4 regions of the Peribacillus sp. NPDC097224 genome follow, and region 2 is predicted to be linked to each of the others. Evidence: riboswitches for the same ligand, from Rfam matches in the RefSeq annotation. Region 2 holds a riboswitch; each other region holds the start of a gene.
The links. Region 2 has a riboswitch for S-adenosylmethionine ahead of ACIQXR_RS04375 (methionine ABC transporter ATP-binding protein). Riboswitches for the same ligand answer to the same signal wherever they lie in the genome.

Region 1 (4,218 bases), on a different contig from region 2:
CGGGTAAGATAGAATCGATTCGACGGCCCCGAGGCTTACAGCAAACACGGGTAACTCGACATGGTTTACGAACGAGCGGAAAATTTCTTCGCTTTCCAATTCGAATGATAGAACAGCTCCCGCTCCCCTGGCTTGATTTCCCTGGATGCCGTGTTGTGGGTGGTCGGAAAGACCAGGGTAATACACGTTTTTCACTAACGGTTGCTGTTTTAAATATTCCGCAATTCTCTCAGCACCTTTTTGAGAGTGCTCCATCCGGACGGATAGGGTTTTCAGACCTCTCATCACAAGCCAGGCATCCTGAACACCGAGCACCGCTCCAAAAGAGTTTTGGAGGGAACCAAGTCTATCGGCAAGGTCCGGGTCTTTTACGACGGCAAGGCCTGCTACGACATCACTATGTCCAGACAAAAATTTTGTTGCACTGTGCAGGACAATATCGGCCCCGAGGTTTAACGGTCTTTGCAGGGCAGGTGTCAGGAATGTATTGTCTACAAAGCTTAATGCGCCAATGCTTTTGGCGATATCACATACCGCTTTAATATCGGTTACTTTAAGCAAGGGATTGGAAGGCGTTTCAATATAGATTGCTCGCGTATTTGGCTGGATGGCCGCTTTTACACTTTCAAGATCCGTCATATCCACGAAGGTATGTTCGATGTTAAAACGGGTCAGCACGGTTGTTACCATTCGGAATGTGCCTCCGTATACATCTTCAGAGATGACGATATGGTCACCGGCAGAAAGCAGGAGGAAAGCCGTTGAAATGGCAGCCATCCCGGATGAAAAAGCGAATCCGCGCGTGCCTTCTTCCAGTTCCGCAATGATATCTTCCAGTGCTTCTCGCGTCGGATTCCCGCTCCGGCTGTAATCGTATTTGCCAAATTGATCAATGTCGGTTTGATGGAAGGTGGAAGCATGCTGAATCGGAACACTCACCCCACCTGTTGTTGGATCGAATTTATGTTGGTTGTGTAGTAATTTGGTTTCAAAACTGAATTCTTGGTTTGTCATCGTATTGCCTCCTTTTTAACTTGAGCAAATGCCTGCTGCAGGTCTTCGATTAAATCTCCGCTGTCCTCGATGCCGACAGAGAATCGAAGGAGTCGATTGCAAACTCCATTTGCCGTTCTAACTTCAAGAGGCATATCGGCATGTGTCTGTGTCGCCGGATACGTGATGAAGCTTTCGACGCCACCAAGGCTTTCGGCAAATGAAATCAATGAAAGGGACTGTAGAAATGGGTTGACCACCGCTTCATCATTGACCCGGAATGAAATCATGCCGCCACGACCTGGATAGAGAACATCCGTTACACTTTCATGTTCCGTCAAATAATCAACGATAACCTTGGCGTTCTTTTCATGACGTTCCATTCTCAGTGCCAAGGTTTTCATCCCGCGCATCAACAGCCACGAATCAAATGGGCTCAAGACCGCACCCATACCATTATGGTGGAAAGCAAGGGACTCACATAACTCGGCGCCTTTTGCCACAATCAAGCCGGCCAACACGTCATTATGGCCACCTAGATATTTCGTTGCACTGTGAATCACGATGTCAGCACCAAGTAAGAGGGGCTGTTGGATGATCGGCGTGTAAAAAGTATTGTCAACAATCAATAGTAAATTGTATTGTTTGGCAAGAGCGGCGACGGCTGGAATGTCCGTTTGCTGCATAAGAGGGTTTGTGGGAGTTTCAATAAAGATGGCCTTTGTTTGAGGGGTGATTGCTTTTTCAATATCCTCCAGGCAACATGTATTGACATATTCGCATTGTAGCCCCCATTTTTTAAAGCCATGCTCTAATAAACGATATGTACCGCCATATAAATCTTCGCTACTGATCCATGCATCCCCTGATTTGAATAAGGAAAGGATGGTGGCAATGGCAGCCATTCCCGAACTGCATGCATATCCTTGATCGCCATGTTCTAGTTTGGCGATCGATTGCTCCAATAGCTGGCGTGTAGGGTTTCCTGTTCGTGTATAGTCGAATCCTGTTGATTGACCAATTCCTTCGTGACGGAAAGCCGTCGAGAAGTAAACGGGCGGATTGACCGTTCCTGTCGCCGTTTCACTGCGGTTTCCAAGCTGAGCAAGATAGGTTTCTGTTTTGTACATAATTTTTCACTGCTCCTTTTAGTTAAATAAAATAAAAAAAGTCTTCTTTAAGAAGAAGACTTGAATAAGTAGGATAGAGTCATTCTTCTTATCTTCCAAGTTACACAAACTTGTGGAATTAGCACCTTTTCATTGGTTTGAAACAAATGAAGGTTGCTGAGGTGTCATAGGGCCATTCCCTCTACCTCTCTCGATAAGAGTTTTGATTATTCAATTTCTTTTGAATTTACTATAAATATAGGATTCTGTCAAGGACATTCCTAATAGACGGTTATTTGGGACTAGCTATTATGGAACATGTATCATGTTATGTATCATGTTTATCATTATAAAATTACGAATTCAACAGAGTAATAGAACCGGATTCAGATTAAACGGACTTTTCTGAAGGAAAAGGTCATTTGTGTTCCGTTTTTTTTGCTTTACAATAATAATGTTTGTACAATATATAGGGGATCATATAAAACGTCATTATTCATTACATATACATATTGTTTCTCAGTGGATAGTGCGAATATAGGAGGAGAACACATGGAATTTAGAATCGAACGAGATACAATGGGGGAAGTAAAAGTTCCTGCTGATAAGTACTGGGGTGCTCAAACGGAAAGAAGCCGTAATAACTTCAAAATCGGTTATGAAAAAATGCCGATTGAATTAGTTCATGCATTTGCTTACGTAAAACAAGCGGCAGCAAAAGTGAATTTTGAACTTGGCGATCTTTCAGAAGTGAAGAAGGATGCCATCGTTAAAATTTGTGGTGAAATCCTTGAAGGGACGCTTGACGAACATTTCCCACTTGTCGTCTGGCAAACAGGTAGCGGCACACAAAGTAATATGAACGTGAATGAAGTGGTCGCAAACAAAGGGAATAAATGGTTAGAGGAAAAAGGCGAAACTGAGATGCTTCACCCGAATGATGATGTTAACAAAGCACAAAGCTCTAACGATACATTCCCGACAGCCATGCATATCGCAGCTTATATGGAAGTTGCCGAAAAATTGGTACCGGCCATTAAAGTGCTTCGTGACACATTCGAAGCCAAAGAAAAAGAATTCTGGGATGTCGTGAAAATTGGACGTACCCATCTTCAAGATGCGACACCACTAACTCTTGGCCAAGAAATCTCCGGTTGGAAAGCAATGCTTGATAAAGATTTGGCGATGATCGAAGAAAGTAGCCAAAAATTATTGAACCTTGCATTGGGCGGTACGGCTGTAGGGACTGGAATCAATACGAAAAAAGAATTCCCGGCACTTTCTGCTAAACAAATCGCAGCGGATACAGGACATTCATTTGTCACATCGGATAATAAGTTCCATGCTTTAACAAGCCATAACGAAATTGTTTATGCACACGGTGCTCTTAAAGCATTGGCTGCTGATTTAATGAAGATTGCCAATGATGTTAGATGGCTGGCAAGTGGCCCAAGAAGCGGAATCGGTGAAATCGCCATTCCTGAAAATGAGCCAGGCAGCTCCATCATGCCAGGTAAAGTGAATCCGACCCAATGTGAAGCAATGACAATGATTGCGACACAAGTTGTCGGAAATGATGCTACAATCGGTTTTGCAGCAAGCCAAGGGAACTTTGAATTGAACGTTTTCAAACCGGTCATCATTTACAACTTCCTGCAAACCGTTAAATTATTGACTGATGGCATTCATTCCTTCAATGATAACTGTGCGGTAGGAATTACAGCGAATGAAGATAAGATCAAAGAAAATGTTGATCGTTCTCTTATGCTCGTAACGGCATTGAACCCACATATCGGGTATGAAAAAGCGGCTAAAATTGCGAAAACTGCATTCAAAGACAACTCCACTTTGAAAGAAGCGGCGTTGAAACTTGAATTCCTAACGGAAGATGAATTCAAAGCATGGGTTGACCCTGCTAACATGGTCAATAAATAATCAACAGGTAAGCATCCTTCCTCGCATGTAGGGAGGATGTTTTAATGTGTTAAAATGATGGAATAAACGAATACTTAAACTAGATAAATCGAACAGGAGGAATGGTCATGTCTTTATGTCCACTATGCAATGGTCTTAGAAAAATGCATTTGGAATGCCCTAAATGCAGTAGTGACCTTGA
Region 2 (4,218 bases):
TGGAAGAAGGGGAGAATATAATGACAGAAAAAAATTACCGCTTTGAGACGTTGAGTGTGCATGGCGGTTTAAAAGTCGACGAAACGGGTGCCCGCGCCGTGCCCATTTATCAAAGTAATGCTTATTTGTTCAAAGATACAGATCATGCAGCGAATCTGTTTGGATTAAAAGAGAATGGCTATATCTATACGAGGCTTCACAATCCCACTGTCAGTGTCTTTGAAGAAAGAATGGCCCTGTTAGAAGGGGGAATCGGTGGATTGGCAGTTGCAAGCGGCATGGCCGCTATATCCCTTTCCATCCTTAATATCGCTGGTATGGGGGATGAAATCGTTTCTGCTTCAACACTGTACGGCGGGACCTATAATTTATTTGAAAATACACTCCCTAAATACGGAATCAAAGTGAAATTCGTCTCACCTGATGATCCGGAAAATTTCAAACGGGCAATCACTCCACGAACGAAGGCCATATTTGCCGAAACAATCGGCAACCCAAGCTTAAGGGTTCTTGATATCGAAGCAGTGGCGGAAATAGCCCACGAAGCAGGGATACCTCTTATTATTGATAACACTTTCGCAACGCCGTATCTGTGCCGACCAATAGACTTTGGGGCGGATATTGTCATCCATTCAGCTACAAAGTGGCTATTGGGTAATGGTACGACATTAGGGGGAGTCATCATCGACGGTGGTAAATTCGATTGGAATTCGCCTAATTATCCAGGCTTTACGGAACCTGACCCTAGTTACGATGGACTTGTCTATTCCGAAGCGGTAGGGCCTGCTGCCTTTATCACGAAAGCGCGTGTGCAATTGCTTCGGGATTTGGGACCGACGTTAAGTGCTCAAAGTGCATTCCAGTTCACGCTTGGCCTGGAAACGCTCCATGTCAGGATGAAGGAACACCTGTTGAATACGAGGACGGTCATTCAATACTTGGAGAATCATCCGGCAGTCTCATGGGTTTCTTATCCGGGTAACGATGATCATCCCGATAAAGCCCTAGCGGATAAATACTTGCCTAAGGGAGCCGGATCTGTGGTGACGTTTGGAATTAAGGGTGGACGTGAAGCAGGTTCCACACTCATCAATTCGGTTGAGTTATGGTCGCATGTCGCCAATGTCGGGGATGCTAAAAGCCTAATCATCCACCCAGCAAGTACAACTCACCAGCAATTGAATGATGCAGGACTGGTCAAGGCCGGTGTCAGTGCCGACCAGGTTCGCCTTTCAATCGGTATTGAAAATGTAGACGATTTACTTGAAGATCTAGAGCAAGCGATTGAAAAAGCGACGAATATCGTGTCAGTGAATTCTCAAAGAGTTTAATGGAGAAACAGGTACACCCTAGGATTTTACATTGCACTCCTTTTTTATCTGTGTTAAAATTTCAGACATAGTAAAGTGAATGTTAAGACAAAAAAGAATAGTCCATATATAGCTCTTATCAAGAGAGGTGGAGGGATGTGCCCGTTGAAACCCGGCAACCGACAAGGATTTTCCTTGGAAAGGTGCCAATTCACACAAAGCGTAGAGGCTTTGGGAGATGAGAGGAAGGCCTGCTTTTCCCTGCCTTTCTGCTCATGCAGAAGGGCTTTTTCTATTTTCTTTGAATCATAGAGGATAGATTCATCAGGAGGCCATAAAAATAAATCGACTAAATTCATAGGCTTAATTGGATAAAGAGGTGAGCATACATGATTACATTGTCAAACGTCAGTAAACTTTTTCGAACAGGAAAAGGAAATAGCGAAACGATTCATGCCGTGAATAGTGTGAATTTAGAAATAAATAAAGGTGAGATTTTCGGAGTCATCGGATACAGTGGGGCTGGCAAGAGTACGCTCATACGTATGCTGAATGGGTTGGAACGGCCTACTGAGGGCTCCGTGAACGTTGCGGGAAATGAAGTTTCAACAATTAAAGGGTCTAAGCTTCGTAAAGCCCGTCAAGAGATTAGCATGATTTTTCAGCATTTTAATCTCTTATGGTCAAGGACCGTTCAAGAAAATATATCCTTTCCTTTGGAAATTGCGGGCATCTCCAAGCAAGAACGCATCAAGCGCGTCAATGAACTCATTAAGTTAGTTGGATTGGAAGGAAGAGAAAAAGCGTATCCATCGCAGCTAAGTGGTGGACAAAAGCAAAGGGTGGGAATAGCGAGGGCTCTTGCCAATAACCCGAAAGTGCTTTTGTGTGATGAGGCCACGTCCGCTCTAGATCCCCAGACAACCGATTCCATCCTGGAATTGCTTGTGGATATAAATCAACGCCTTGGTTTAACCATTGTCTTGATTACACATGAGATGCATGTCATTCGGAAGATTTGCAATCGAGTGGCTGTGATGGAAAGTGGACGGGTAGTCGAACAGGGAGCTGTCCTGGAAGTATTCAGAAACCCTAAAGAACAGATGACTAAGCGTTTTGTTCAGCAGGTGACGGAACCAGAAGAGACAAAAGAAACGATGGAGCATTTGTTTGAACGGTATCCAGCAGGAAAAGTGATTCAACTGACATTCGTGGGGGATCATGCAGAAAGCCCGTTGATCACAAAATTGGTACGTAATTTTGAGTTGGATGTGAACATTGTCCAGGGGAAGATATCACAAACGAGAAGCGGCTCATATGGAACATTGTTCATCCACCTTGATGGCAGTGAAGATGAAATGCTCCGCGCAATCGAATTCATAAAAGCACAGCAGGTAGGCGTGGAGGTGATTACTCATGCTTGAAGAATTATTGCCGAATGTAGATTGGGAAGACATCATAGAAGCGACGAAAGAAACGCTGTATATGACAAGTATTTCAGTTGTAGCGACCTTTTTTATAGGGATACTATTGGGGTTGCTTCTGTTTTTAACAGGCAAGGGGAATATGTGGGAAAATCGGGGCGTTAACGGTGTGTTAAGTGCTTTCGTCAATATTTTCCGTTCGATTCCATTCCTTATCTTGATTGTATTATTAATTCCGTTCACCAAATTACTTGTCGGTAGCATGATTGGTGAGAATGCGGCATTACCAGCACTCATTATCGGTGCAGCACCGTTTTATGCGCGGATGGTCGAAATCGGCCTTCGTGAGATTGATAAAGGCGTGATTGAAGCGGCTAAATCAATGGGAGCCAAAACCAGCACCATCATTTATAAGGTCCTCCTTCCAGAATCGATGCCGGCCCTTATATCAGGCATCACGGTAACATCGATTGCATTGGTTGGATACACGGCAATGGCAGGTGTCATCGGGGCTGGTGGATTGGGTAACTTAGCCTATCTGGACGGTTATCAACGGAATCACAACGACGTTACCCTGGTAGCGACGATTGTCATATTAATTATTGTCTTCATCATACAGATTATCGGTGATGTGATTACTTCTAAATTGGATAAAAGATAAGGGGAGATGAAAAGGATGAAAAAGTTTTTAGGGTTTGCATTCGTTCTAGTTTTATCAATTGCATTGGCGGCTTGCGGAACGGATAAAGAGAAAGATACAGGTAGTGGCGATGATACGAAGAAGTTAGTGGTGGGTGCATCGAATGTACCACATGCAGAGATTCTTGAAAAAGCGATTCCTCTTCTTAAAGAAAAAGGCATTGAATTGGAAGTGGAAACATTCCAAGACTATATCTTGCCAAACAAGGCTTTGAACAATAAAGAACTGGACGCGAACTACTTCCAGCACATTCCTTATTTAGAATCTCAAATTAAGGAAAATGGATATGATTTTGTTAATGCAGGCGGCATCCATATTGAACCAATTGCTTTGTATTCACAAAAATATAAAAGCATTGATAAGCTTCCAGAAGGAGCAACAATCATTTTAAGCAGCTCTGTTGCAGACCATGGACGTGCCTTATCACTTTTAGAAAAGAATGGCCTGATTACTCTTAAAGAAGGCATTGATAAAACGACAGCTACAGTAAAAGATATTGTCGAGAATAAGAAGAACATTAAATTCGATGCAGATTATGAAGCGGCATTACTTCCGAAGATCTATGAAAGCGGCGAAGGAGATGCGGTCCTAATCAACTCTAACTATGCAATCGACGCTGGCTTGAATCCACTTAAAGATTCCATTGCAATAGAAGATTCTGAATCACCATATGTGAACGTGATCGCTGTTAATAAAGGTGACGAAGACAAAGAAGAAATCAAGACGCTTGTGGAAGTATTACATTCCAAAGAAATTCAAGATTTCATTCTTGAGGAATATGAGG
Region 3 (4,218 bases), on a different contig from region 2:
TTCAATCCAGCTTTTTACTTCTTCTAAATATTCGTCAAAGGAATCGATATGCCCCCGGAAGGCGCGTGTCGTCATTCCCTGCCCGGGTAGGTCGCCCATGACGACATGGTATCCGGCTGAAAGCCACATTTGTGTTAACCACTTGTAACGGCCATGATGCTCCATTGCCCCATGAATAATGACGATGACGCCTTTTGCATCTCCGTCCGTCTCCCATTTCCACATTCGAAATCCCCCTTTCACTTTTCTCTAGTTGTAAACGTTCCATGCAGAATGAAAAATAATCTATATGGTAAATTATAACCACATTTTCGGTTTTCAACAAAAACGAAACCTAATTAATTGTGCTCAATCAAATAGTAGCCAAGGCTATTTTGATACGGTATATTAAAATAATACAGCAAAATTATCCACTTCGGAAAGGAAATGATGAAAATTGATTATTTATCCATTCAAAGGCATGGAACCAGAAATTTCCGAAAGCGCCTATCTTGCTGAAAATGCCGTCGTGACAGGCGATGTCAAAATCGGTGATGAATCAACGATCTGGTTCAATACCGTCATTCGCGGCGATGTGGCACCCACCATCATCGGGAAAAGAGTAAGCGTGCAAGATAACAGCGTACTTCATCAAAGTCCCAATAACCCACTGATAATCGAAGATGAAGTGACCATTGGCCACCAAGTCATTCTACATAGCTGCAAAATTCGAAAGAGAGCCCTCATCGGCATGGGTTCGATCATCCTTGATGGAGCGGAAATCGGTGAAGGTGCCTTCATCGGTGCAGGAAGCCTTGTCCCCCAAGGAAAGGTTATCCCGCCGAACACCTTAGCCTTTGGAAGGCCGGCCAAAGTCGTTCGTGAAATTAATGAGGAAGATCGCCAGGATATGGATCGCATTGTCCGGGAATATGCTGAAAAAGGACAACTCTATAAACAGGCTGACCGAATAAAGTAACACCAATCGTATGATTACAAAAAACGCTTAGCTAAAAATAGGATTCCTTGAATTATTCCCTAGGAAGCCATATTTAATCCTATTTTTGCCCATCAAAAAAGGTGCCTTGCATTAAAGCAAGGCACCTTTTCTCATATGATTTACGCTTTAGCTTGTGTTTTTAAAGCTTCTGCTTTATCCGTACGCTCCCAAGGCAAATCAACATCTGTACGGCCGAAGTGACCATATGCAGCTGTTTGCTTGTAGATTGGGCGACGTAGGTCAAGCATCTTGATGATACCAGCTGGACGTAGGTCGAAATTCGCCTCTACCAATTCCACTAGCACCTCTTCACTTACTGTTCCCGTTCCAAATGTATCGATTGAGATGGATACAGGCTTAGCCACGCCGATTGCGTAGGCCAATTGCACTTCCGCTTTGTCAGCCAGGCCAGCAGCTACGATGTTCTTCGCAACGTAACGAGCGGCATATGCAGCAGAACGGTCCACTTTTGTTGCATCTTTACCAGAGAAAGCACCGCCGCCGTGACGAGCGTATCCGCCGTACGTATCAACGATGATTTTACGGCCAGTAAGACCAGCATCCCCTTGAGGTCCGCCGATTACAAAACGGCCAGTCGGGTTGATGAAGTATTTCGTATCTTCATTGATTAAGTCAGCCGGTACGACCGCATTAATCACATGTTCTTTTAAGTCGGCTTGAATTTGTTCAAGTGTCACTTCAGGATCATGTTGTGTGGAGATGACGATTGTGTCTACACGTACAGGTAGGTTATTTTCATCATATTCAACCGTTACTTGCGTTTTTCCATCAGGACGTAAATAACTTAGCGTGCCATCTTTACGAACTTGAGAAAGACGGAATGATAGCTTATGAGCCAATGAAATGGGAAGTGGCATAAGCTCTTCCGTTTCATTGCACGCGAATCCGAACATAAGACCTTGGTCCCCTGCACCGATAGCATCGATTTCCTCATCGGACATCGTACCTTCACGTGCTTCCAATGCTTTATCAACACCCGCTGCAATATCAGCAGACTGCTCATCGATCGAGCTTAGCACAGCACAAGTCTCGGCATCGAAACCATATTTCGCACGAGTGTACCCGATACCTGCAATCGTATCGCGGACAATGCGTGAAATATCCACGTAAGCCGATGTTGTAATTTCTCCAGCAACAAGTACAAGACCTGTCGTTACACTTGTTTCACACGCAACGCGTGCATTTGCATCCTTAGCTAGGATTGCATCTAAAATGGAATCTGAAATCTGATCACAAATTTTATCCGGATGGCCTTCTGTCACAGATTCAGAAGTAAATAGACGTTTCTTTGACATCTTATTTCCTCCTTGGAAGTTAGTATGTTGTAGGCATGAGCCTGATCTTTTACGGAACTCGTTTCCCTTATTAGTTTCAATCATAGACACAGAATTAATGAATAAAAACACAAAAACCTTCCCTGGCAAATGAGGAAAGGTTTAAAAATTCTATCATCTATCCTTTCACTCTTATCGTTCAAGGGTTTTTACCTTGCTCAGGTTAGCACCATCACCACTATTCCTTGAAGGTTCATCGCTTTATTTTCGGCGATTGACCTTGGAGTCAAGTTCAATATGGCAGGTTGCTGGGTTTCAAAGGGCCTGTCCCTCCACCAACTCGGGATAAGAGAATCCGTACAATTTAAGATACTATCGTATTTAGTCTGAATTTGTCAATGTTTTTCTAAATAGAACATTTTTCCCCAATGAAAAATAAAAAAACTTTTTATCTGGCACAGCCGGAATATAAATAGTATTCTTAAAGAGTGTAAACTAAGAAGATAAGACCATTGACTTACAATGGATAAATCAGACAAAATGAACATACCATCCGAACCCCATATTCATCCCTTTTTCAAATACATAAATGGTTGTTCACTTCTTTTCTTCCTATTATAAATGAAAAGGTACACTAATCCTAAAACGGGACTTCACAAAGACTTGTGGCAGCAATCGTTTTTCACATCCTAGATTTACTTCATCCAGATCGTCTCCCGATTCAACCAGATTCAAAAACATCCATCCAGGATGACTCACTGCAAGTATATGCCCGCACTATACATAAGGTTACACTCGAAGTGAGATAATTGATTAATGCGACTATTCCATTTTCATTCACAAAAAAAGTTAAATAGTATAGACTATTTAATCCAATGTGTTATACTAATTGTATTATAAAAACTTAAACAAAGGAAGGTATCTCATATATGAATTCTGTTGACGTTAATGAGTTACACCAATTATTAGCAGGAAATAATGTGCAAACTCAACTCTCAGTTCCTCAATTAGTTGAAAAAGTATTAAGCAGAAATGAAGGCGTTTTAACTTCAACCGGCGCAGTAAAAGCTGAAACGGGCAAATACACGGGCCGTTCACCTAAAGATAAATATATTGTGGAAGAAGCTTCTGTAAAGGACAAAATTGACTGGGGCCCAGTTAACCAACCCATTTCCGAGGAAGTATTCAATAAACTATATAGTAAAGTAGTGGATTACTTAAAGACAAAAGAAGAAGTCTTTGTCTTCAAAGGTTTTGCTGGTGCAGACGAATCATCACGCCTTCCTATCCGAGTGGTTAATGAATATGCTTGGCACAACCTTTTTGCTCATACATTGTTCATCCGTCCGAATGAGGAAGAACTAAGAGGGCATGAAGCAGAATTCACCATCCTTTCCGCACCTAATTTCAAAGCGGATCCAGCAGTTGATGGAACGCAATCCGAAACGTTCATCATGGTATCATTCGAACGCCGTACTATCCTAATCGGTGGAACTGAATACGCAGGTGAAATGAAGAAATCGATTTTCTCAATCATGAACTACCTACTTCCGGAAGAAGAAATCCTTCCGATGCATTGTTCGGCAAACGTAGGTCGTGAAGGCGATGTCGCTTTATTCTTCGGATTGTCCGGTACTGGTAAAACGACTTTATCTGCCGACACGAACCGTAAACTGATTGGTGATGACGAACACGGCTGGTCTTCTAATGGTGTATTCAACATCGAAGGCGGATGCTATGCAAAAACCATCAACCTTTCACGTGAAAAAGAACCACAGATCTTCGACGCCATCCGTTTCGGCGCCGTATTGGAAAATGTCGTGGTAGATCCCGAAACACGCGTGGCGGACTACGATGACAGCTCATTAACGGAAAACACCCGTGCTGCATACCAAATGCAAGCGATCGATAACATCGTGAATCCAAGTATTGCGGGACACCCGA
Region 4 (4,218 bases), on a different contig from region 2:
GAATCAGTCGGGCTTCACGATTTGCTTGATCGAGCACAAGATGCATATGATCATGAACTTAGCTGACCATATCATGGTCCTGAACTACGGGGAAAAGATTGCTGAAGGCACTCCAAAAGAAATCAGGGCGAATGAGGCGGTTATTAAAGCCTATTTAGGAGGTAGTGCTAGTGCTTAAGTTAACTGATGTTACTGTATGTTATGGGAGCTTCTCTGCGATCAAGCATGTGAATATTGAAGTGAAAAAAGGGGAAATTGTCGTTCTACTGGGAGCGAATGGAGCAGGGAAAAGCACGACATTCCGTTCTATCAGCGGCATAAGCAAGCTGGCTCAGGGTGAAATTCATTTTGAGGAACTGGCTATCGGAGGTAGGGATCCGGATAAGAATGTCCAAGCTGGAATCGTGCAATGTGCAGAAGGGCGGAAACTGTTTCCTCAGATGACTGTCCAGGAAAACTTGAAGATGGGAGCTTACGTACATCGAAAAAAAAAGATGGAAATCAAGGCCTCATTGGAAAATGTCTATCATTTATTTCCTATTTTAAAAGAAAAACTCCATGATGAAGCCGGCAGCTTGAGTGGTGGACAGCAACAGATGCTAGCCATTGGCAGGGCCTTGATGTCTAAGCCAAAGCTTTTGATGCTAGATGAACCTTCCGTGGGCCTCGCTCCTTTGATCGTTGAACAGATGTTCCAAGTCATTGAAGAAATAAACCGGGAAGGCATAACCGTTCTACTAGCCGAACAGAATGCGAATGCGGCTCTTAGCATTGCAGATAAGGGATATGTTTTTGAAAATGGGGAAATTGTCGTCGAAGGGACTGCAAAAGAATTATTGGCTAATGATGAAGTACGGAAAGCTTATATCGGAGCATAAGAGTTTAAAAATGAATGGGGGATTTTCATGAAAAAATTGAGTGTATTCTTTGTCATGCTATTACTCGTCCTAACGGCACTAGCCGGCTGTAACAAAGGAGACAGCCCTGCCTCAAGTGGGGGAGGAAAGGCCAGTAAAGGGAAGAATGTCGTCAATATCGGTTTTAGCGGTCCTTTGAGTGGAGCAGCAGCCTTATATGGAAAACGAACGTTAAATGGTGTGGAGATGGCAGTAAATGAAATCAATGATGCTGGTGGGTTTGAAGTGGAAGGGGAAAAATATACGCTCAACCTGGTTTCGTTGGATGATAAGTACTTACCGAATGAAACGGGTTCAAATGCTAAACGTTTAATTCAGGAATACAAAACTCCGATTATTTTCACTCCTCATAGTGGAGGGATACTCGCCCTTCAGGTTTTTAACGAAAAAGAGAAATTCATCATCGGTGGCTATTCGAGTGAACCAGCCATCACGGAAAGCGGTAATTCATTAACGGTGAGGATCCCGCCAAATTATGAAGGGTATATTGAACCGTTTTCTACGTATGCAATGGAAAACTTCGGAAAGAAAATTGCGGCATTGCCACCATCTTCCCAGTACGGGAAGGACTGGGCGGAAAACCTACTTCCTCATTGGGAAAAACAGGGTGGTGAAGTCGTGTATAATGCCTCCATTGATTTTTCTAAAGAAACGGATTTCTTCACGACTGTTACAAATGCCCTAAAAGAAAAGCCTGATGTCCTTTTCATCGGGGGGGCGTCAGAGCCTACGGCCAAGGTTGCAAAACAAGCAAGGGAACTAGGCTTTAAAGGCGGTTTCATTATCATGGACCAGGCGAAACTGGATCAAATGAAACCAATAGCGGGCTCGTACGAAACATTGGAAGGTTCGATCGGTGTTCTTCCGCTAATCGATTCCAAGGAAGAAGCAATACCGGCATTCATTGATAAATATAAAAAAATTTATAAGGAAGATGCTAGTTCTGAAGTGGGGTTGAATTACATTGCTATGTATGCCTTTGTGGAGGCAATGAAAGCGGCGGGAACAGTCGATGATGTGAATGCGATCCGTGACCATATGCAGGATGGGCTGACAAATACGGCACCTGAACAGAAAATTTACAATATACCATCGATTGACGAAAACGGTGGATTCGCAGCAAAAGTCGTTGTAGGAGCGGTCGAAGATGGAAAAGTGGTACCCATCAATGTAGAAGAATAAAGGTGCTTTCACACTAACTACCTTTTCGCCCCGAAAGCTAAAAACTAATGCATTCCATCAGTTTATAAAAATCTTTAATACTTTACCTTGCGAAAACTCTTAAAATGCTGTACTCTTATATTTGCTTTGAAAAAATGAATATTTCTTACTTCTTATCAAGAGAGACTGAGGGACTGGCCCGAAGATGTCTCGGCAGCAGACTTATTTAGAGTGCTGTGCCAAATCCAGCAGGCGATTGACCTGAAAGATAAGAGGAGTGTTTATAGATTAAAAGACCTCTTCTTGTAATAAAACGGAAGAGGTCTTTTTGTACTCATAGGATAGGAATCTGTTCTTGATGGTTTGTTACTATTCTATAATCAAGACCATATTAAAATGAAGGGATGCCGGAAAATTTAGAGAGTCCAAAAAGAGTATCCATTACCATTACCATGCAAAATACTAAAGAGGTGTACATCATGAGTTTAGACAATAAAGGGAATCCATGGGCTTTAACGCCGTTTATCGTTTTTTTGATATTATTTATAGGTTCAGGTGTTATTACAAAAGATTTTTACACATTTCCAGTGATTGTTGCCATAGCCATTGCATCTGCTACGGCACTGGCAATGAATCGAAAGGAATCATTCGATCAGAAAGTAGAAATCTTTTGTAAAGGTGCCGGGGATTCAAACATCATGTTGATGGTTGTCATATTCCTATTGGCTGGGGCTTTTTCGGAAGTGGCAAATGGGATGGGGGCCGTAGCGTCTACGGTGAATCTAGCACTTTCAATTGTTCCGCAAAATCTTTTAATGGTGGGGTTATTTATTATCGCCTGCTTTATCTCATTATCAATGGGGACAAGTATGGGAACGATAGTGGCTTTAGCACCTATTGGAGTAGGAATCAGTGATCAAACGGATATATCTGTTGCCCTTTCCATGGCTGCGGTCATTGGTGGTGCCATGTTCGGTGATAATCTTTCTTTCATTTCGGATACGACTATAGCAGCTGTACGCACACAGGGAACGAAAATGAAAGATAAGTTCAAAGTGAACTTTTTTATTGTGTTACCTGCTGCAATAATCACATGTTTTATCCTTGGTTTTCTGACGATGGGTGAACAAGCTACAATTTCTGGAGAAGCCTACAATTGGGTCAAAATTCTACCTTACCTTTGTGTTCTAGTGGCAGCATTGGCAGGGATCAATGTATTCTTGGTTCTCTCTATCGGCATCGTCTTTGCCGGAATCATCGGTTTAGCGGATGGTAGTTATCATGCAATGGAAGTGATTCAAAAAATGGGGGATGGAATGGCTGGGATGTATGAAATCTCCTTCCTAGCGATTTTGATTGCAGGCATGGTTTCTGTTATCAAACATAACGGCGGAATCGATTACCTACTGAACCTCGTGACGAGAAAGAGCAAATCAAGAAAAAGTGCAGAGTTCAGTATCGCGGGATTGGTGGCTTTAACGAATCTTTCAACGGCAAACAATACCATATCCATCATCATTGCTGGTCCACTCGCAAAAAACATTGCCGAAAAGTATGAAATCGATCCACGGAAATCTGCCAGTTTGCTCGATGTTTTCGCTTGTAGCATTCAGGGCTTATTGCCATACGGAGCACAACTACTTTTAGCTGCAGGTGTCGCACACATCTCTCCTATCAGTATCCTACCCTATTCGTTCTATCCAGTCTTAATCGGGATTTCAGGAATCATAGCCATTTTAATAGGTTTTCCCCGGTTCTCGAAGAAGAAATAAAAATAGTATGGGTGGAAGAGTATCAATAAATCATGAATGTAAAATCATGAATGTAAAATCATGAATGTTGGCCCTGGAGCATTGTCGCCAGGGCTTTTTTAGGGTAAGTGACTTCGAATGGAAAGTGTGGATGAAATCTTTAATTCTTTTATGTTCCAAAAAACTAATATCCTTCTTCAATAATATTAAAATAGTATAATTAAATACAATATACGGAGTCATCTTTATTCTTAAGTGTTTACTATTTTGCAAAAGCGGGAACTCTAAAGGTATTGTATTGAAATAATTAGAGGTGGGTTCGTTTAAAAATGGAGATAGTAGAAAAGTTTATTACTGAAACAAATGATTTATTATGGTCATCTATACTG

Region 1: another riboswitch for S-adenosylmethionine. It lies ahead of ACIQXR_RS07725 (methionine biosynthesis PLP-dependent protein); the one in region 2 lies ahead of ACIQXR_RS04375 (methionine ABC transporter ATP-binding protein).
Region 3: another riboswitch for S-adenosylmethionine. It lies ahead of metK (methionine adenosyltransferase); the one in region 2 lies ahead of ACIQXR_RS04375 (methionine ABC transporter ATP-binding protein).
Region 4: another riboswitch for S-adenosylmethionine. It lies ahead of ACIQXR_RS13135 (Na+/H+ antiporter NhaC family protein); the one in region 2 lies ahead of ACIQXR_RS04375 (methionine ABC transporter ATP-binding protein).

Annotation. Positions count from the first base shown of each region.
Region 1 is NZ_JBIWDK010000003.1:213,501-217,718, forward strand. Features, by position in the region: gene metC (cystathionine beta-lyase) at 1-1,014, opposite strand, end outside; gene ACIQXR_RS07725 (methionine biosynthesis PLP-dependent protein) at 1,011-2,123, opposite strand; SAM riboswitch class I at 2,209-2,323, opposite strand; gene fumC (class II fumarate hydratase) at 2,655-4,037, shown strand; gene ACIQXR_RS07735 (hypothetical protein) at 4,145-4,218, shown strand, end outside.
Region 2 is NZ_JBIWDK010000002.1:159,139-163,356, reverse strand. Features, by position in the region: gene ACIQXR_RS04380 (O-acetylhomoserine aminocarboxypropyltransferase/cysteine synthase family protein) at 21-1,331, shown strand; SAM riboswitch class I at 1,444-1,555, shown strand; gene ACIQXR_RS04375 (methionine ABC transporter ATP-binding protein) at 1,700-2,734, shown strand; gene ACIQXR_RS04370 (methionine ABC transporter permease) at 2,727-3,395, shown strand; gene ACIQXR_RS04365 (MetQ/NlpA family ABC transporter substrate-binding protein) at 3,411-4,218, shown strand, end outside.
Region 3 is NZ_JBIWDK010000008.1:44,457-48,674, reverse strand. Features, by position in the region: gene ACIQXR_RS15660 (alpha/beta hydrolase) at 1-225, opposite strand, end outside; gene ACIQXR_RS15655 (gamma carbonic anhydrase) at 440-958, shown strand; gene metK (methionine adenosyltransferase) at 1,099-2,295, opposite strand; SAM riboswitch class I at 2,464-2,626, opposite strand; gene pckA (phosphoenolpyruvate carboxykinase (ATP)) at 3,204-4,218, shown strand, end outside.
Region 4 is NZ_JBIWDK010000006.1:114,281-118,498, reverse strand. Features, by position in the region: gene ACIQXR_RS13150 (ABC transporter ATP-binding protein) at 1-178, shown strand, start outside; gene ACIQXR_RS13145 (ABC transporter ATP-binding protein) at 171-878, shown strand; gene ACIQXR_RS13140 (ABC transporter substrate-binding protein) at 906-2,099, shown strand; SAM riboswitch class I at 2,249-2,353, shown strand; gene ACIQXR_RS13135 (Na+/H+ antiporter NhaC family protein) at 2,558-3,850, shown strand; gene ACIQXR_RS13130 (alanine/glycine:cation symporter family protein) at 4,159-4,218, shown strand, end outside.